Regions from separate parts of the Sporosarcina sp. USHLN248 genome, predicted to be linked through region 2. Evidence: riboswitches for the same ligand, from Rfam matches in the RefSeq annotation. Region 2 holds a riboswitch; the other holds the start of a gene.

Region 1 (9,512 bases), on a different contig from region 2:
CCGGTAAAACAGGTACCACTCAGCTGCCATTCACGGGTATGGATGGATCAAAGGATCACTGGTTCGTCGGATACACTCCAGACATCGTAGGTGCGGTTTGGTTAGGCTATGATCAAACGGATCCTGAACATTACTTAACATCGACGAGTAGCTACACAGCGCCTCCGATTTTTGGGCAAGTCTTATCAAGGTCAATGAGTGAATACCCTACGAAGAAATTTGATTTACCATTAATCGCGAAAGATAAACAAGACCTTGAAAAACAGAAAGAAAAGTTGAAGGAGAAAGAACAGAAACTCGAAAAAGAGAAGAGGAAAAAGGAGAAGAAAGAAGAGAAAGAACGGAAAAAGAGAGAGAAGAAAGACAAGAAGGAAAGAGAGAAAGAAAAGATAAAGAAAGAAATGAAGAAACGGCAAAAAGAGATGGAAAAAGAAATAGAAAATGGCCTTAACCGGTTTAAGAAGTGGATTCAGGAAGAATAAAGCAAAATGGAAAAAGGATATTGAGAAGTTGGTCTCGTGTAATGATCAACTTGATTTCGATGCATTTATGAGGTAGTGGTTAGCTACCTTTGTCTGGAGTTAAGAAGCTTCGTCGCAAAGAAAATATAAACAGGTTCTGATCATTAAAGAAAAATGATTAGAGCCGGTTCTTTTGCGTGAACTCGAAGTTGTAGGATATGAATATAGAACAGGATAAACTTTATCAGCATTTACTTTCAAAGTAACAGTTTTTCAATGGATTCAACTGCTTAGCTATATTAATTTTCCAAAGGATCAAGAAGAGGGGGAGTCTGATATAGGAAACGAACGGGCCGTTTCAATCGATTGCACTCCCCTTAAAGGTTTAGGAATTTTGACCGTTAATGATGAAAATACATAGGACTATGGCAATTAAGGACCGAATGGGAAACCATTTTGAGCGATAAGGAAGACTTAATAGATTACCGCCTTGCGCAATATAGGCCTTTCTGAAACGGTAGTGACTGATTGCACTCCCAAAGCCAAGTAACAAATCCAGCCATACCCGATGCGTTCGACAAACAGATGTAAACCCTGCCGTCCAACAGTCTTATTTTGGTAATAGATGAATGTAGTCAAATGGTTTAAAATTTGATTGTTGGTATAATAGTCTTAATGATATTTCATTTATAATTTTAAGGGGAAATATATATGTCGACGGAATTGATAAAATTTTTATTAGGAAATATTAAAAATAAAAAAATAGTAGTGTTATTAATTATAGGAGGAATTCTTTATTATATAAATCAATATTCCCCATTATTGTTCGATAAACTGATAGTTATGTTTATAGATTCTATAACGATTATTATTGATAATATAATTGTTTTCACATTTTTATTAGTTATAATATCTTTATTATTTATATTAATAAAGTATAGTGATCAAAAGCATGATGAACTTAAATATAGAGATTTGGGATTGAAAATATATAGGTCTGGTACTGAAAAACCGTTTAAAGTTGAAATCTATGAAAATATTAGAATGTCAAAAAAAGATACATGGAGAGAAGTTTTTTTTATCAACAATAGTGGAAAACATCTTGATCATGTTGAGGGGCAAATAGATTTTTATGATAAAAAGAACAGAGTATTTTCTATTCCATTCACTATATACCTATTAAAACATGGATATGGTCATAAAATAGTCAAACAGGAATTTAATCCATATATAGAAAGATGGGAGGAATATGATTTTTATATAAAATCATCAAGTTATGGAGAAGACTTCGTTAGTAATAGAAGGTTTTCTGGAGAGAAGTATATAAGGATTCCAGACCAAATTGAGCTAAAGAAATGGTATCACAGTTTGGGGAAATATAATTTGAAATGGATATATGAACAGTTTACTAATTTGTATCTTCACTTTAGATTTACTTTTAAAAATGAAGGGTTTTTAAAAAAACTTAAACTATTAGTATTTTCTTTAATAGGACTTGGATTATTTGGTTTCATAATTTTTATCATACTTGATTCCATCGATATTCTCAAAAAAATTATTAGTCATTGGTATAAGTCAATTAAGGAAATTTGAAGTTCTTATCAATTAAATGATTAGAGTTAAGAGAAGGTGAAAATATCTTTTCACTAATATTTTTTAAGGGGGACTTAAATAGGCAAGAAAAGTTAGATTGAGTAGAAAAGGATTTGATTCAAAATCAGGTGGGAAACCAAATCCAATTTTAAATGGAAATCTAGTTTCTATACCGATACTCCGTGCTGGATCAGGTGATTTCTATACATATAGTTTGCCTACGTTAGTTATACGGATGTTCATGCAAGAGTTGGGGGCAAAGCATCATTATGTAGAACACATAGATCCCGACACTAGAAAGACAATTCTGCAAAATTGAACTACTGAGTGGAGATGACTATTTGGACAGAGCAGACCATCCGAAGGGTTATTAAATAAAATGAAAGGTGGTAAAGGAGATATATTATTATTTTTTGGTTTGTTTAAAGAAGCAAAAATTACAGATGGAAAATGGAAGTATATACATAACGCCCAAAACATACATGCAATTTATGACTACTTGGAAGTGGATGAAGTGTTTGATATTAAGAAGGGGGAAGTTCCGCCTTCGTGGGCACGGTACCATCAACATTTTAGAAATAGGGAAGAATATGCAACTATGAGAAATGTATTTATATGGCTACTGAATCACTTACAACCTCCTCAGACAAATTAGGTTATGGAGTATTCAAACATAACGAAGACGTAGTATTAACAAAGCAAGGTTCAAAAAAGAGATCATTATGGAACCAGGCCACTGAAAAACTTGCGTTTTATAGATACAGTAGTTTACTAACAAAAGGGAAACGTTTAGAACGGATTGAAAGAGCTAATGGATTCGCATCATTAAGAAACGTTGGAAAGCCCGACTATAAGCGATAACTTATGTACGACTTTTTTTGAATCCTATGAAGTGATATTCATTAGCAGAAAATAGAATGGAGGAAACGGGATTTTTCAAAAGTAGTGTATGATTGGCAATGTCGCTAGTGGGTGACTAGGCGATCCCGCTGCTCACCACTAACATTGAAAGAAGAAGAGCCCACTTTAAGAGTGAGCTCTTCATGAATCTGATTACGCTTCTCGCAACTTCTTAATTATTTCCTCAGCATACGAATCAGTAAACCGAATGCTCCCATGATCCCGTACAATTCGCCCTTCCTTCATGCGAATATCAAGCCAATCGGTTATAAAGGAAGGCGCATATCCACCTTGGCCGAATTCCCCGCCAAATGCGATGATGTTTTCATAAACAGCTTCATATTGGTCGCGACTGGTGTCTGGATACGACTTCGTATATAACCAAAACTGCACATCGTACATGACATATGATAATTCATCTGCGTGGAAAGAAAAATGGCCTTTTTCTTCAACAATCCGTGTGCAGATGCTGCGGATTTTCTGTTCTACCTGTTCCAATTCGGTTACCCCTGAGCAGAGCTCCGCAAGCAGGGGAGAAAATTTGCCGTGCGCTACTTTATCCAAAGCTACTTCTTTGTCCTCTTCAGAAGTATCATAATGTTCATCGTTCACTATGCCTTTAATAAACACCTCAAAATTATCGGCGAGGAATGTAATCTCATAATCACCTTCTTGATCGACATGAATCACTTCAGGCTCAGAGGAAGCTTGTAACATAGTTCTTTCTCGATCGAATCAATCAGTTCATCCGTAGGTTGTTCGGATTGATTCGATTCATTTGCGTACTCGCTGTCCTCCAGAAATCGGCTATAAACATATCAGAAAAAGATGTTCTTCTGCTTTATTCCCCCGGTTAATTTATACGATTTTTCCATTTTTGTCTCCTGATGATATCTATAATTGTTGGTAGCCTATACCATACAAATAATAGTAACATTTGAGAGAAAGGATTTTAAAATTATCCTACCATTGATCTATTAATGAAGGGGAATAAGGGGTTTGTGAAGAAGTGTACTTAAACGGAGCAGGTTTGTGAAAAAACGAGGGAATTAGTAAGGAATATAATCAATATCTTTTGTAAACATCTGTAACTTTATAATTGTAAACGAATTATCTCTTGGAGGTATAAATATGAATGGAATTGATGTGTTAAAAAGGTTTGGCTTTCAAATAGACAAAGAGCCTAAAAGTATTTATCCTTTTTCACCTGTATATCGAATAACTGATAAAGGGAAAGAGTTAATTGTTAAAAGGACACAAAATCCGATAGAGGAAGCAAGAAAATTAGTAAATTATACTACATATCTAAAGAATAATGGTATTAAAGTAGTCATCCCTGTGGATATTCAAATGGACAATCCACAAGATATTGGAGAGGAAACATATGTTGTCTATCCTTTTATTGAAGGAACAACTTATAGAGGAACTGATAATCAAATATTTGATGCAGGTAAACTGCTGGGACAAATACATCAACTATCTCTTGAGGATAATAAATATGAGTTGGAAGAATATGATGTTTATGATTTTAACAATGAAGAAATTGAAGAAAGTGTTCAAGCAATCGAAGAGTTTGCAAAAAAAGTTAATCATAGAATTGATGGCATTCTATTAAAAGAAAAACTGTTACAAATCGTTACCCAACAAGAAGAGCTAAAAATTGTTGGGTTGCCAAATGTCGCAACACCACACGATTATAAAGCGAATAATTTAATTTATTCTCCGAAACCTTATTTAATTGACCCAGATAATGCTAAATGGATTCCTCGAATATTTGATTTAGCGTTAGTTTTACTTTTGTTTCATAATGAATTATCAACTGCACCAGATGAGATATTTACACCGAATCAATGGGAACTTTTCCTGTCTGGGTATAAAGAATCGGTCAGTTTAACTGATTTAGAAAAGAGTTATTGGCAAAAATCCATAGAACACGTATTTTTAGATGAAGTAATGTGGCTAATGGCTGAGTTTGAGGAAGATTGGGATAATCCTTCACAACTAAAGCTTTTTGATAGCTTGATAGATTTAGTATTCGATTCATCAAAGTATAAACTTAATTGACATTAATTAGTTGTAAAACTTTACCCTTAATAATGTAAAGTGGAACTTGATTCATGTTTCAACTCCTCATGAGCCCAAAGAGAAAAATTTTGTTTTTTTACCAGTTCTTAGTGTATTGTTTGATTAAACGAGAATTGTCTCATACCCTTGCTATTGCCATTCCTCTAGTTTCAGGACTTTTTCGAATGAACTGCGCATAAGTAGGACACACACATAAAACGCTAAGACATCTTATCGTTTTTTTTTTATAAATTAACAGAAAAGACAACTATTAGATCAATCAGCTCTGAGGAGTAAAAATTCTTCGAGATAAACCTTCCGAGATTACTGCCTCCCTGACAAATTCCGATGTATATATTTAAAAAAATACTGAATATTTCCGCTGGATCAGATCTCATTGTGCTAAGATATATAATGATATTCAACAAACGGCCAGATAGCTAAAGTGGAACATCGCTGAATGGGCTATGCATTATTTTCTAAAGGGAAATACTGTTAAAGAGGGATTATCAAATATGTTGTGGGTAGAGGGGGGCTAAAGTTGGGATTTGTTGATGACTTAGCAGGTGCTATATATGATATTTTAAAGTTTTTTATATGGGCAATTAGCTACTTAGTTGCAGGGGCGATAATTGTTGCAGTTCCTATGTACTTGACAGTTTGGGTGATTGGTTTATTTCAGTAATCATATTGGGAAGCCGTTGCGGTTAAGCAATTTGCGTCCGTTCTGCAAACGGCCCAGTTAGCTGAACAAAAATATGTTTAAATTGAAACTATTTCCAATAGATATCGTTAAACTTATGCATGGAGAATTGTTGTGAAATTTGCACTTTGTTTTTGAGAGGAGAATTGAGAAGTGAGGAAAAAAGCTATCATTGCAGGGATTTTATTTAGTTTAATTTTGTTAGTCGCGTGTAATACAACCGAGGTATTAGAAAGCGAGCAAGAAGTAGTAATTTCCCAAGAAAACGGTGGAGATGATGGAATATCAAATTTCTTATCTGAATTACAAAATGAAACAAATGAATCTATTACAAAGGAGACGGAACTTGAAAGTGATTCACTAGCAATAATGGTTGGTGGGAGTATTAACGAATTAACAGTTTCAGTAGGTTTTCCAAAGGATGCCAAAATTGATAATACATTGATTCAGCAAATAGTTGAAGAGTCTATTAAGAATGTTTCTGAAACAGAAACAGCAACAGATAGTGAAGAAGAAATAAAAACGAAAATAAAAATAAAGATTGAGGAATACTAACGGGATGTTTTGATTTATCAGCAAAAAATCGGTTGGCCGGAACAAGTAATAGAGTAAGTCTATCCTTATCTATAAGTTTCTGGATAAATAATTAATTTGAAGGATATAGTCAATAATTATAATAGGGGCTGTCCAATATGTTCCTGAAATAGAACAGGTGAGGAAAACGATTCGTTTTTCCTCACCTGTTCTTGTATTATTCTCATTTAAAATCCTGAAAGTAGCTCGTGGATGCCAGCCACTTTTAGAAGATTGTGGGCCAATGCCCAAACGGGTAGATGAATAGATCGTCTTTCCGTGAATGTCCAGTTCTTTGTGGATTGAATATCATTCTTGTAGTTGCAAATCTGTTCTTTCACATGTTTATTGAAAAAAGCAATCAAAGCTGATCTTATATTTTTTGACTATGGACCCAAGGAAATAAATGGCCAAGTTGTAATAGATCATTCAATATGCTATGGTTTAAAGTACAGACTAATAGAAATATTATAAATGGCCGCATGATCTAAAAACTCTTAAAAACTAAATAGTATGCACTAGGGGTGTTATTTAACTGAGATGAGTAGTGACTCAAACCCTTTGAACCTGATCTAGCTGAAACTAGCGTAGGAAAGTGTAAACTCTTGGATATACGAAGAGGGATGACTCTGTCTTCTTTTTGGTATGTCATCATAGTGTTACGCAACTTTCCTTTTGGAAGGTTGCGTTTTTTAATTTTTAGCTGCCATTTACCGTTTCAAATAATATACGTACAGGAGTGGTTGGGATGAGTAAAGTCGTATTGGTAACAGGAAGTAGTCAAGGGTTAGGGGCAACGATCGTAAGGACATTGGCAAACCAAGGATTTCGGGTAGTCGTCAATTACAATAAGAGCAAAGAGGCAGCCGACAAAATTGTTTCCGAGATTGGAAAGGAGCATGCGATTGCCATTCAAGCGGATGTCACCAATCGTACAGAAGTGGATCGTATGGTAGAAGAGGCAACTGACTATTTTGGGCAAATTGATGTTGTGGTGAATAATGCATTGATCGATTTTAAATTTGATCCAATCAAGCAGAAACCTTTCGCAGAACTATCTTGGGAAGATTATCAAAGACAGTTGGATGGTACGTTAAAAGCAGCATTTAACGTAATTCAAAGTGTCGTCCCTCAATTTATGGAACGACAAAATGGAAGTATTATTAGTATAGGGACGAATTTATTTCAAAATCCTGTCGTACCTTATCATGAATATACGACAGCGAAAGCAGGTTTAATCGGTTTTACACGTAATATAGCTGCCGAATTAGGGGCGTATGGCATAAAGGCGAATGTCGTTTCAGGGGGCTTATTGAAAACAACTAACGCCAGTGCTGTTACAACGCCGGAAGTATTCGATTTAATTGCCAACTCAACGCCGTTGAAGAAAGTCACCACACCTCAAGACGTTGCGAATATGGTCGCTTATTTGGCTTCAGAACATGCAAGCGGCATTACAGGTCAGAATTTTACCGTCGATGGCGGTTTAACAATGAACTGACAAATGGGGGTGTGAAAAATGGCTGAAATGAAAGGAAAACATTTAAACTTAGGTGTTTTGCTGTATGGCTGCGGACACCACCAAGCTGCTTGGCTAATGCCTGATTCAAGTGTTGAACGGATTGGTGATATTACCTATTATCAGAACTTGGCTAAGTTGGCGGAAAGGGGCTTGCTTGACGTCGTATTCTTTGCAGATAATCAATCATTTGTAGGCAAAGAAACCAGTGATATGCCGGCGTTTTGGTTTGATCCACTGATCAATTTAACAGCCATATCCCAAGTGACAGAGCATGTAGGGTTAGTTCCAACGATCTCAAGTACTTTTTCCAATCCATTTACGGCTTCACGGCAGCTTTTGAGTTTAGACCATATAACAAAAGGTCGTGTTGGTTGGAATCTTGTTACTTCAATGACTGATGTTGAAGCGCAGAATCATAGTATGGATAAGCTACCATCTCATGATGATCGCTATGAAAAAGCAGATGAATTTGCAACGTTAATGAATCAGTTGTTTCTTTCCTGGGACAGTAAAGCGTTTCTGCATCAACGTGAAGAGAAAAAGTTGATCGATCCTTCAAATATATCGCCATTTCATCATGAAGGTACCTATTTTAAGGTGCGTGGACCGTCCACTACGCCGAAAAGTCCACAAGGTAAACCGGTCGCAATGCAGGCAGGGGCGTCCAAACAAGGTATTGCATTAGCCGCAAAGCATGCCGATGCTGTTTACTCAGTGTCGTGGAACTTCAAGCAAGCAAAAAGATTTCGAGAAAAAATCAATGAGCAAGTGAAACAAAGCGAGAATAGCGACAAACATATTAAAGTGTTCCCAGGCTTAGTAACTTATGTCGGTAAGAGTCGTGAAGAGGCTTTCGCTAAGAAAGCGGCATTAGACGAACAATTACCTATTGAAACGGCTTTAAGACAGCTGAGCATTTTTGTTCGACAAGACTGCTCCAATTGGGCACTTGATGAAAAGGTTCCACCATTGCCGCCTGTGGAGGAATTTACTGGACCGGTCGGCCGATATGAGACGATATTAGAAATACTTCAGGATACAAACCCAACAGTAAGGGAGCTATTGGGGTATCTAAATGCTGGAGGAGGACATTTCACACTCATCGGCACGCCTGAAGAGATTGTCAATCAGATGGAGCTTTGGTTTGAAGCAGGGGTAGCAGATGGTTTTAATCTTATGCCTCCCACATTGCCCGGTAGCTTAGAGGACTTTGTTGAATTTATAGTACCCGAGCTGCAAAAGAGAGGTCTTTTCAAAAACAAATATGAAGGCCACACGTTGCGTGAACATTTGGGACTAGCCTAGTAAAAGATTAGTAATTGGCAAGTGATTCTATACTGCTAACCTTTAAAATCAGCACCGTGCAACGTTGTGCTATTAATATGATCAATCCCTTTACGAAATATATCAATCATTTAGTGGATAAGAAAGCTGGACGATAGTGAATCGAATTGCGTACAGTTTTTTCATCGCGAAAAACTCACGGACAATAAAATCCTTCGATCGGTTTATCAAATAGCATAAACATATCTTTGAAATACGTTTCATCAACTAACTTGTCCAAAACGCCTTTGTAATACCCCGTCAAATTACGGATTGCTTTCTTCTTCGTAGCCATCACAGTAATCATTAAAGCACGATACGCAAGGTCTTCGAATACGTGGAGATCGTCTTTGTAAATATCAAACTTCAACAT
Region 2 (9,512 bases):
GAATCGTCTTCACAAATGACAACTTTCATTTTAACGCACCTCCTCAATGATCACTTCATGAACAAACCAATGATTTTCAATGTATGTATTAAGTGAGACGTTTGGATAGTTAGATAAAATAGCTTTTACATTGGATAACCCCAATCCTCGTTCGTTTCCTTTCGTTGAATAATGTTCCTGAAATAAACGACTGATCACTAAGTTATCTTCCATGATGCGATTTTCAAAGACGATAATGATTTCAGTATTCCTTGAAATGAATGCGATATTGATTTGTGGATCATTCATCATGGCACTAACTTCTATGGCATTATCTAAGAATATCCCTATAACTCGTGTCAAATCGATTATATCAATTGCTATCGTATCGATTGTATCAGGAATTTCTATATTTACGGGCACTGAAGCTTCATCCGCCGAAAGCAATTTTGTAGCGAGCAGTCCTTTTAGTTCAATTAGCTTTAGCCGGTCAAGTTGGTTGAACATCTGGTTTTTGTGAAGCGTGCGTTCTTCCACCTTTACAATATGTTCATTGAAATACGTTTGCAATCCTTTCAAATCCTCATTTTCAATGTAGCCGCGCAAAGAAATAAGGATATTGGCATAATCATGCCGGAAAGACTGCATATCACGGTTCACTTGCTCCAACGCATGCATATAGTGTGTGAATTGCTGATGCTCCATCATTTTTCTATGGATTTGATTTTCCTTCAGTATCGTACGCAAAACAATTCCGGTAAGTCCTACCATTACTAAAAAATAAAACAGTAGCAACAGTAAATTGAGTCCGGATAGGTCAACGTCACCTATTTCGGAAGGGATGAAAACAAGTGCATAAAAAACGAAAAAGGTAATACCTACAATGAATAACAATACGATTTTTGATACAGAGGAAAGCTGCACATCCTTTTGATAGCGGGTAATGATTCTTTTATAGATGACGATAAACAAAGTAAACTGAATAAAAATTATTAAAATATATTGGACTACAAGCAAAAGAGTAGCTCTATAAAGGGATGAATGGAAAAAATCAAGGACTAATAATGCTGTGTACTCGGTTAAAATACTCCCGATATGAATGACAAAGAGATGGTGAAAAACAAGATAATCCTTGGAAAATAAATAGAAAAGAACGCCGGCCAATAAAATACTTAAACTCATGGAAATCCAAATGGAATCTTGATAATAGATAGCGAAAAAAGAAATGATTGTGTTGGATATCAAGCTGAGTAAAAAGCGCTTTACTGTTATTTTTAACGATAAAATATAAAATAATGACCCGTAAACAATTATGAAATTAAATAAACTAAAGACTATAAACGTCATCATAGATACTTCCTTTTTCCAATGTCATTGCATTCCAATTAGACGGTTAGGATTGTTTTTTAGACGTTGAAGAGAAACAAAGCTTACATCACCTCAACTCTATGTATAATGGGCTATTGATGTAAACAACTACCTTAGAGACTTATGGAAACTGGAGGTTTATTGAATGAATTCTGAAAGTATGATTGAACTGAGCAGCCAATCATTATTCGTCTCGTTTATCGTATTGCTGCTTGCAATATTGCCGATCGGTATGGCGGTAAAGTCGAAGAGGGTTTGGACAAGCCGAATCGGGATCGGTGTAACCCATTTGGCATTTCTCATGCAGCTTCTTTATTTTTTCGTAAGATGGGCAGCGATCGGGCATGCCCCTGTTAGCAATATGTACGAGTTCATGACCTTTTTTGGCATTATGCTTATTGGAAGCACATTGCTCATCTTTCATCTCTATAAACAAATTGTAGTACTGTTATTTTCTATTCCAATTTCTCTCATCATTATAGGGTATGGGTCAGTTTTTACAAGTGAAGCTTCACCGCTTATTCCAGCGCTGCAAAGCAATTGGCTTTCCGTACATGTAATTACTGTTGCAATCTCAAGCGCGATTCTTTCAATTGCGTTTGTGACAAGTATTATTTATTTAGTAAGTGCGACGGATGTGGATAAAAAGGCGGGCGGTGTACGTGGATTGGAATTCGTCATGTATTGCCTCGTAATCGTCGTTGGTTTTATTATAAGCTCCATCACTTTTTCATTTACATACGATGAACAGATGATTGAATTCGAAAATAAAACTGGTACAGCCGAGAGAGTGATTTATAAAATGCCTGCTCTTTTCGTAAATGACGGAGCAAAGTTGGCTCATGAGCAAACAAGCTTTGGATGGATCGAGCTGACGAATTCGATCGATGCACAGAAGCTAAACACGATCGTCTGGGCATTTCTATACGGGACGGTCATTTATTTGATAGTACGAATCACAGCACGTAAAAACATTAGCCAGCTAATTAAGCCGCTCACACAAAAAGTAAATCCTTTAGTAATGGATGAAATAACGTACCGTGCCGTTGTAATCGGCTTTCCGCTATTTTCATTGGGCGGATTATTGTTTGCAATGATTTGGGCGCATCTCGCATGGGGGAGGTTTTGGGGATGGGACCCGAAAGAAGTATGGGCTTTAATTACATGGCTATTTTACGCGGGTCTTTTGCATTTGCGAACGACAAAGGGCTGGGAAGGCAACCGGACAGCATGGATGGCGATTATCGGGTTTGGCCTGATCGTCTTTAACCAAGTATTCGTCAATTTAGTTATCGCAGGATTGCATTCCTATGCGTAAATAAAAAAAGTCCCCATTCGGGAACTAAATAACTGCGATCTATGCTCTTACTAATTGTTCAATGTATTCGTATAGTCAATTGCATTTCTTGCATGTCTTGCATTCAGTTTTGTTAGCACCACATTTTTTGCATTTTGCCACCCGATCACTCCTTTGCATGGATATATTCAACTTTATTCAGCAGACGTTTGAGATATGCACAATGAAGCTTGGTTAATTGATCATCCTATTCAATGACAATAAAACGTTTGCTATGTGGCTAATTAAGGGAATGAAGCATAGCCTAAAATATGTTAAACTTATAAAGCCGTCCATTTTGAAAATGACTGGATAAATGTGATTTGGCGTAATCGGCAAGTGTTTTGGCTCCAAAGCATGCCGAGGAGTGATTGATAAAAGGAAGTGTTTTTGTTGGTTGGACGTAATGATCCCTGCCCATGCGGCAGTGGTAAAAAGTATAAAAAGTGCTGCGCTAGTAAACAGGCAGTAACAGTTGAGACGGTGCAAATGGAAGAATTGGAACGGGTTTTACAAAATTTTTATGATGAATATCCTACGCGAAAAGACATTTATGAATACATAGAGGCTGCAAACGAATGGAAACAAGAGTTGGGCCAAGCTCTTATGGAAGAAATGATCGAAGCGATCGCCTTGGATGAATTCTTTTTCCATAAACGACCCGATATTTGGGAAGACTATTTGAAGAAGCAGAAGAAAAAGATTGTACGGCCTTCTGTATTGCAAGTATTGGACCGTTGGCAAAGTCCTCGTATGTTCATTGGACAAGTAGAAGCGGTAGAAGATGAGTATATGACGGTGAGCAATATTTTTGAGAACGAATCCATTAAGCTTCGCAGAGAGAGCGACAAGCCGATTCCTGACGGCATACACCTTTTCAGCTTCATTTTGCCTGACAATCGTTTAAAAGAAGATCATTATTTAGCAGTATCGACACTCATTTTCTTCCCCGTTGACCATTCAGCGCAAATTAACGCATTTGCTAATAAGTTTTCAGCACAAAACGATAAGACGGCTGCCGATTTCTTGAAAGAGAATACGTTGGAGTTTTGGCGCATGTTAGTGGCGGATGGCTACGCAGGAGAAGAGTTTAGTAACTTTGAAGCAGGCGTATTACAGCATGTCGTGAAGTTTTTGGAACAACATGATCGCGAATCTGAGAAATTCATTGAAATGCTTGAAGATTATTTAGTTGAACAGCAGCCCAATGCTAGAAAAGAAGTTGCCATAGCTGCTGGCGCAATCCGTTTTGGACAGGAGCAAACTTTCTTCGAGCCACTCTCCATGACACTAAAGGAGATTGCCGAATGGTTTGGCGTGTCCCCTTCTTCCATGAACAAATATTATAAAGAGCTTTCTGAGTATCAAATGGAGAAAATTATATAAAATGATGACAAGCCGGAAACGAGTGGAAAACATAGTTTCCGGCTTTTTTAGGTGAATAAAAGGTCAATTCTTTCACGATCATAATCTAATATCCAATCATTGTATTTTTCATAGAGCTCTCGCAAATCTTCGATATTTACAGCAATAATGTCACAACCTCGATCATCGTATAAATGGTAGATCATTTTTTTCGGTACATTGACGAAGAAAATATCACAGCCATCCTTGATATTGTTTTTTAAGATTCGTATAGGGTGCGCAAAATCATTATGGCTAATCGCCAATAAAAGATCAGCATAAGCGATCCCCTGTTTCGAGCATGCCAATACAAATTGATGGGTCACCATTGTGTCATAATCATCCTCATCGGCATCCCATATGAGGCTTGGCAAAACGCTATGCGTTAATTGCATCCGTCTGTTTTTGTCTTTCACATATTTGCGATAAATATTGGCTGGCCGTTTTTGTAAAAAATGATTCGCTTTTTCACAGTGGATATTGCTGACGAATAATAGTTCATCCTCATCCTCAAAAACAGTATCAAATAACGTCCTGCTTCTCTCTTGAATTTGCTTCATATTTTGTTTGTCTTCATGTTCGGAGCCGGGCTTTGCGATCTCAAATCGAATGCTATAATGCCATGAATAGAAGAGTGGGGGCTTTAAGAGAAGGTTGTCGAAATATTTATACAAGAAATCGTTTAATGTTTCATTCAATAGACACGCCTGCCTTTCATAACTATTTTGCATGTCATTCGTTCGAAAGGCAAATGGGTAATAAAAGTTATTAAAAGAATAGTGGATATACGTTTTATAGTTTCAATCATTCAGATAAAGTGGTAAGCTTTTATTGGATACTAATTTCATAACTTTTTGACCATTAGGGGAATCCTTTTAAAGGACTGAGAGAAGAGTTGAACTCTGATACCCTTATTACCTGAACAGGTTCGAACCTGCGTAGGGAAGTGGTGTCTTTTTTGCTATGCATTTTCATGCTAATTATAAGGCCGCTTCCTTACATAGGGAGTGGTCTTTTTAGTTAATTGGGGGGATGGTAATGGATTTAATTGCTGTGACGAACAGCCGAATGGACAATTCGGAGCTTCTGGACATTCTGCTTCGAATAGAGGCGTCTATTGACGCGGTAATTTTGAGGGAAACGTTAAAGACGGATGCAGAGGTTCTTAGTCTAATAAGGCTTTTGCAAACAGCTAATTTTGATGAAGAAAAAATAATCGTTCATGGTCGCGCTGATATTGCGCTGCTTACAGGAATACGGCGTGTACAACTTCCGGGACATGCGCTGCCTGTTGACAAGCTGCGACAGCATTTTCCTATGTTATCGTTTGGGCGATCCGTCCATTCCATTGCAGAAGCCCAAATGGCATATAAAGCAGGAGCTGATTGGCTACTATATGGGCATGTGTTCGAAACTGCATCTAAAAATGGCCTGCCCCCTCGAGGAAGTGAGGAGCTTTTCAAGCTTTGCCAATCAATCCCTTTGCCAATCTATGCAATCGGTGGCATCCTTCCTGAGCATGTGAACTTACTCCAAAGTGGTGGTGTTTCGGGCGTCGCACTTATGTCTGCTATTTTCACAAGCAGTTCTCCAGAACTAGCTCTATCCAATTACAAGGTTGAAATGAAATTAGATTGAATCATTCTATACAAAGAGGAGGAGTGCAAATGCGAAAAATCATCGAATTGAATGGCAAAAGATATGAAGTGCCACTAAAAATTGAGACGATGCAACAATTGCTCGAACATTTGAAGGTGTCCGAACGTATTGCTGTCGTCGAGGTAAACAATAGCATTTTGTCAAAGAAAGAATACTGCAAACCTATTAATGACCGAGACAAGATTGAAATTGTTCATTTTGTAGGAGGAGGCTAAAAATGTTAACGATCGGAAATAAGACATTTCAATCCAGATTATTGTTAGGGACAGGAAAGTATCCTTCCTATGAAACACAAAAGGAAGCTGTTCGTGTGTCCGAAACAGAAATTCTGACATTTGCAGTAAGACGTATGAATATTTTTGAGAATTCACAACCAAATTTATTGGAACAGCTTGACCTGACGAAATACACATTGCTGCCGAACACTGCAGGGGCTAAAACTGCCGAGGAAGCTCTTCGGATTGCCAAATTAGCAAAGGCATCCGGGCTCTGCGATATGGTGAAAGTAGAAATCATCGGCTGCGACCGATCGTTGCTGCCGGATCCTATTGAAACGCTGCGCGCCTCAGAAATGCTGATGGCTGAAGGTTTTATTGTCTTGCCATATACATCGGATGACGTTGTACTTGCCCGGAAATTATGCGAGTTAGGTGTTCATGCAATCATGCCGGGCGCATCTCCAATCGGTTCGGGACGCGGCATTTTAAATCCGATGAATTTGTCTTTCATTATCGAGCAATCAGATGTGCCGGTAATTATAGACGCTGGTATCGGTTCGCCAAAGGACGCGGCGTATGCAATGGAATTAGGTGCTGACGGGGTACTGCTCAACACCGCAGTATCTGAAGCGAAGGATCCGGTTAAGATGGCACTTGCTATGAAACTTGCCGTTGAGGCGGGAAGACTTGGGTTTGAAGCAGGGCGGATGCCGAAACGTAATTATGCCGTTGCAAGCAGTCCGATGGAAGGGTTCGTTTTAAATGAATGAAAGATACTCACGACAGGAATTATTCGCTCCAATAGGAGAGGAAGGGCAAAAAAAATTAGGTCAAGCGAGTATCTTTATTTTAGGTGCCGGAGCATTAGGTTCTTCGGGAGCTGAAATGCTTGTTCGTGCTGGTGTAGGACAAGTGACAATTGTAGATAGGGATATAATTGAATGGACGAACTTACATCGACAACAGCTATACACTGAGCAGGATGCTGTACATCAAGTGCCAAAAGCTGTGGCTGCCGAGAGGAGATTGTCTACTCTCAACAGTGATGTAAACATTACAGGGATTGTTGCGGATGTGACTCCTGAAAATGTTCTTGATCTATTTACAGGACACGATGTGATTGTGGATGCAACAGACAATATGGAAACAAGAATGCTTGCCAATGACGCGGCAATGAAACTCGGCCTGCCTTTTTTCATGGGGGCATGTGTAGGCAGTTATGGTCTGACGTTTCCAATCGGTGTTAGAAGCGGCCAACCTTGTCTCCACTGTCTCTTGGACACACTTCCAACACTGAATATGACGTGCGATACGGTCGGCGTCATCAGTCCGATTGTCGTCACGACAGCTGCCCGTCAAATTACGGGTGTATTGAAATATTTGACAGGAACAAAGATTGAGCCCAAATTAGAATCCGTTGATGTATGGACTGAAGAGCGGGCGTCAATTCAAGTAGGAGATTTGAAAAAAAGAAACTGCCCGAGCTGTTCCGAAAATGCGATTTTTCCATTCCTGAATGCTCGAAATGCAATGCGGCCGGCAGTGCTTTGTGGAAGGGACACTGTCCAATTGACATGGCCGGAAAAAAGACAAGTTGAACTTTCTCATTTTGCCGAGTCGATCCGGAATTCAGTTGCAAACATGATCCATAATCAGCATTTGGTCGCTTGCGAGTACAATGGGAAACGAGTCGTCTTATTTCGCGACGGTAGAATGCTCATCCACGGCACAAAAGATATTATAACTGCAAAGAAAGTTGCTGCCGAATTATTTGGTTGAACTATTGATGGGCAGTATATGAATTAAGCATATGAAAAGGGAAGCCGGATAGACGTTAATCCGTGAGCCTTCCCTTTTTCAAACTATCTATAGAAGAGAACAAACTGAACTTAGTGAATTGATATCTATAATCGTCGGAGATCGTTTAAACTATTGGGATGTCCTCCCTACTTCCTTGAACATATGTCTTTTTGCTTGCAGGAGAACACGAATCGATGTGAATAGGCGTCATTTCTATTGTTTTACTTATTTTGTCATCGATTCCCTTTCATTCATCCGATAAAACTACCTCTATCCACGCTCCGAAATCATCGGACCTGGTCTCCATACCTATCTCAAGCATGCACTAATAAGTAAAGAAACCACACTAATCAAGTTAGTACAAAGAGTAGAATTACGCTTTTCTCTCATTCCGAAATTCGTTTCATTGTAATCGCTTAAGCCTAACATAAGGATTAGATGGTATCGCTATTCGGATATTGTACTGAAAGCTGGAGGACGAAGATATACTTTTGCTATTGGCTTTATTCTTAAATTTCTGGATAATACGGTTCGCATCTCGGGTTATAATAAAATGGCGGCCTTGGCCCGATTTTAGGCAGCCGAAATGTAGTTTCACCGTAATGAACAGTCACTTTTTCATCCGAATCATCCGTCAGTAAAACATCTGCATTGCATGAATTCGTTGAGTGCATGATCGTAACCTCCTATTGTCAATTGTTCTATCATATTCAACCTTGAATGAATTGTTGTGCGAAATAGTAACGCAACGATTGGGCGTATCATACTATGCCGTTGAAAGGCTTTTGAGAGAGGGGACAAAAATGATGAACGATCATGATGATTTTTCGGCATATCCGATGCAACCGAACTATGGCAAAATCACTCAATACGAAGACGTGCCAATGACCGTTCCAGAACAGCGTCAGTATCGACAGCCCGGTGTAGAAAAGTTAATGAATCCGAGACCGATTATCGAAAATCCATCTTATAAAGGATCCGAAAAGCTAACCAACAAAGTCGCTTTAATTACAGGAGGGGATAGTGGAATTGGAGCAGCCGTCGCCATCGCATTCGCGAAGGAAGGAGCAAATGTTGCAATTGCTTACCTCGATGAACATGAGGATGCGAGCCGGACGAAGGGAAGAATTGAGGAGTTAGGGCAGCGTTGCTTATTGCTTCCGGGAGACGTACGGAACAAACAGCATTGCATTCATATTGTTGAAAAGACAGTGAAGGAATTTGGCGGATTGGATGTGCTTTGCAATCATGTAGGCATTCAATTCCAGCAGTTAAGCTTATTGGATATTACAGATGAACAGTTTGACGACACTTTTAAAGTGAATGTGTACTCGCATTTTTATACGACGAGAGCAGCGCTGCCTCATTTAAAAGCAGGAAGCGCCATTATTAATACAGCATCCGTTGTGGCGTACGATGGCAATGAACAGCTGATCGATTACACGGCGACGAAAGCTGCAATTGTCGGATTTACACGAGCACTCTCGAACAGCTTAGTAAGCAAGGGAATACGAGTGAACGCCGTTGCGCCAGGGCGCATTTGGACGCCATTAATCCCTGCAAGCTTCTCAGCAGATGTTGTTACGCAAGCCGGCAACCCGATGAACCGCCAAGGGCAGCCATTTGAATTAGCCCCTGCATATGTTTATCTTGCCTCAGATGATTCCCGATTTGTCACGGGGCAGACGATCCATGTGAATGGCGGGGAATTTATTACTTCATAAATTCCATTACCTAAAAATAGCTTC

What was found. Region 2 has a riboswitch for thiamine pyrophosphate ahead of WFH04_RS01355 (thiamine phosphate synthase). Riboswitches for the same ligand answer to the same signal wherever they lie in the genome.
Region 1: another riboswitch for thiamine pyrophosphate. It lies ahead of WFH04_RS08640 (3-oxoacyl-ACP reductase); the one in region 2 lies ahead of WFH04_RS01355 (thiamine phosphate synthase).

The regions. Positions count from the first base shown of each region.
Region 1 covers NZ_JBBCZC010000017.1:1,883-11,394, forward strand. The annotation lists gene WFH04_RS08600 (transglycosylase domain-containing protein) at 1-482, shown strand, start outside; partial or broken gene WFH04_RS08605 (amino acid permease) at 706-1,063, opposite strand; gene WFH04_RS08610 (hypothetical protein) at 1,173-2,054, shown strand; partial or broken gene WFH04_RS08615 (Nmad3 family putative nucleotide modification protein) at 2,152-2,709, shown strand; gene WFH04_RS08620 (hypothetical protein) at 3,108-3,671, opposite strand; gene WFH04_RS08625 (aminoglycoside phosphotransferase family protein) at 4,086-5,018, shown strand; gene WFH04_RS08630 (hypothetical protein) at 5,560-5,703, shown strand; gene WFH04_RS08635 (topoisomerase) at 5,875-6,276, shown strand; TPP riboswitch at 6,805-6,905, shown strand; gene WFH04_RS08640 (3-oxoacyl-ACP reductase) at 7,043-7,795, shown strand; gene WFH04_RS08645 (LLM class flavin-dependent oxidoreductase) at 7,814-9,121, shown strand; gene WFH04_RS08650 (hypothetical protein) at 9,297-9,512, opposite strand, start outside.
Region 2 covers NZ_JBBCZC010000002.1:73,542-83,053, forward strand. The annotation lists gene WFH04_RS01330 (LytR/AlgR family response regulator transcription factor) at 1-29, opposite strand, end outside; gene WFH04_RS01335 (GHKL domain-containing protein) at 31-1,326, opposite strand; gene ccsB (c-type cytochrome biogenesis protein CcsB) at 1,493-2,665, shown strand; gene WFH04_RS01345 (YecA family protein) at 3,077-4,069, shown strand; gene WFH04_RS01350 (DUF3885 domain-containing protein) at 4,117-4,785, opposite strand; TPP riboswitch at 4,941-5,049, shown strand; gene WFH04_RS01355 (thiamine phosphate synthase) at 5,126-5,725, shown strand; gene thiS (sulfur carrier protein ThiS) at 5,755-5,961, shown strand; gene WFH04_RS01365 (thiazole synthase) at 5,964-6,734, shown strand; gene WFH04_RS01370 (ThiF family adenylyltransferase) at 6,727-7,743, shown strand; gene WFH04_RS01375 (hypothetical protein) at 8,274-8,438, opposite strand; gene WFH04_RS01380 (SDR family oxidoreductase) at 8,571-9,488, shown strand.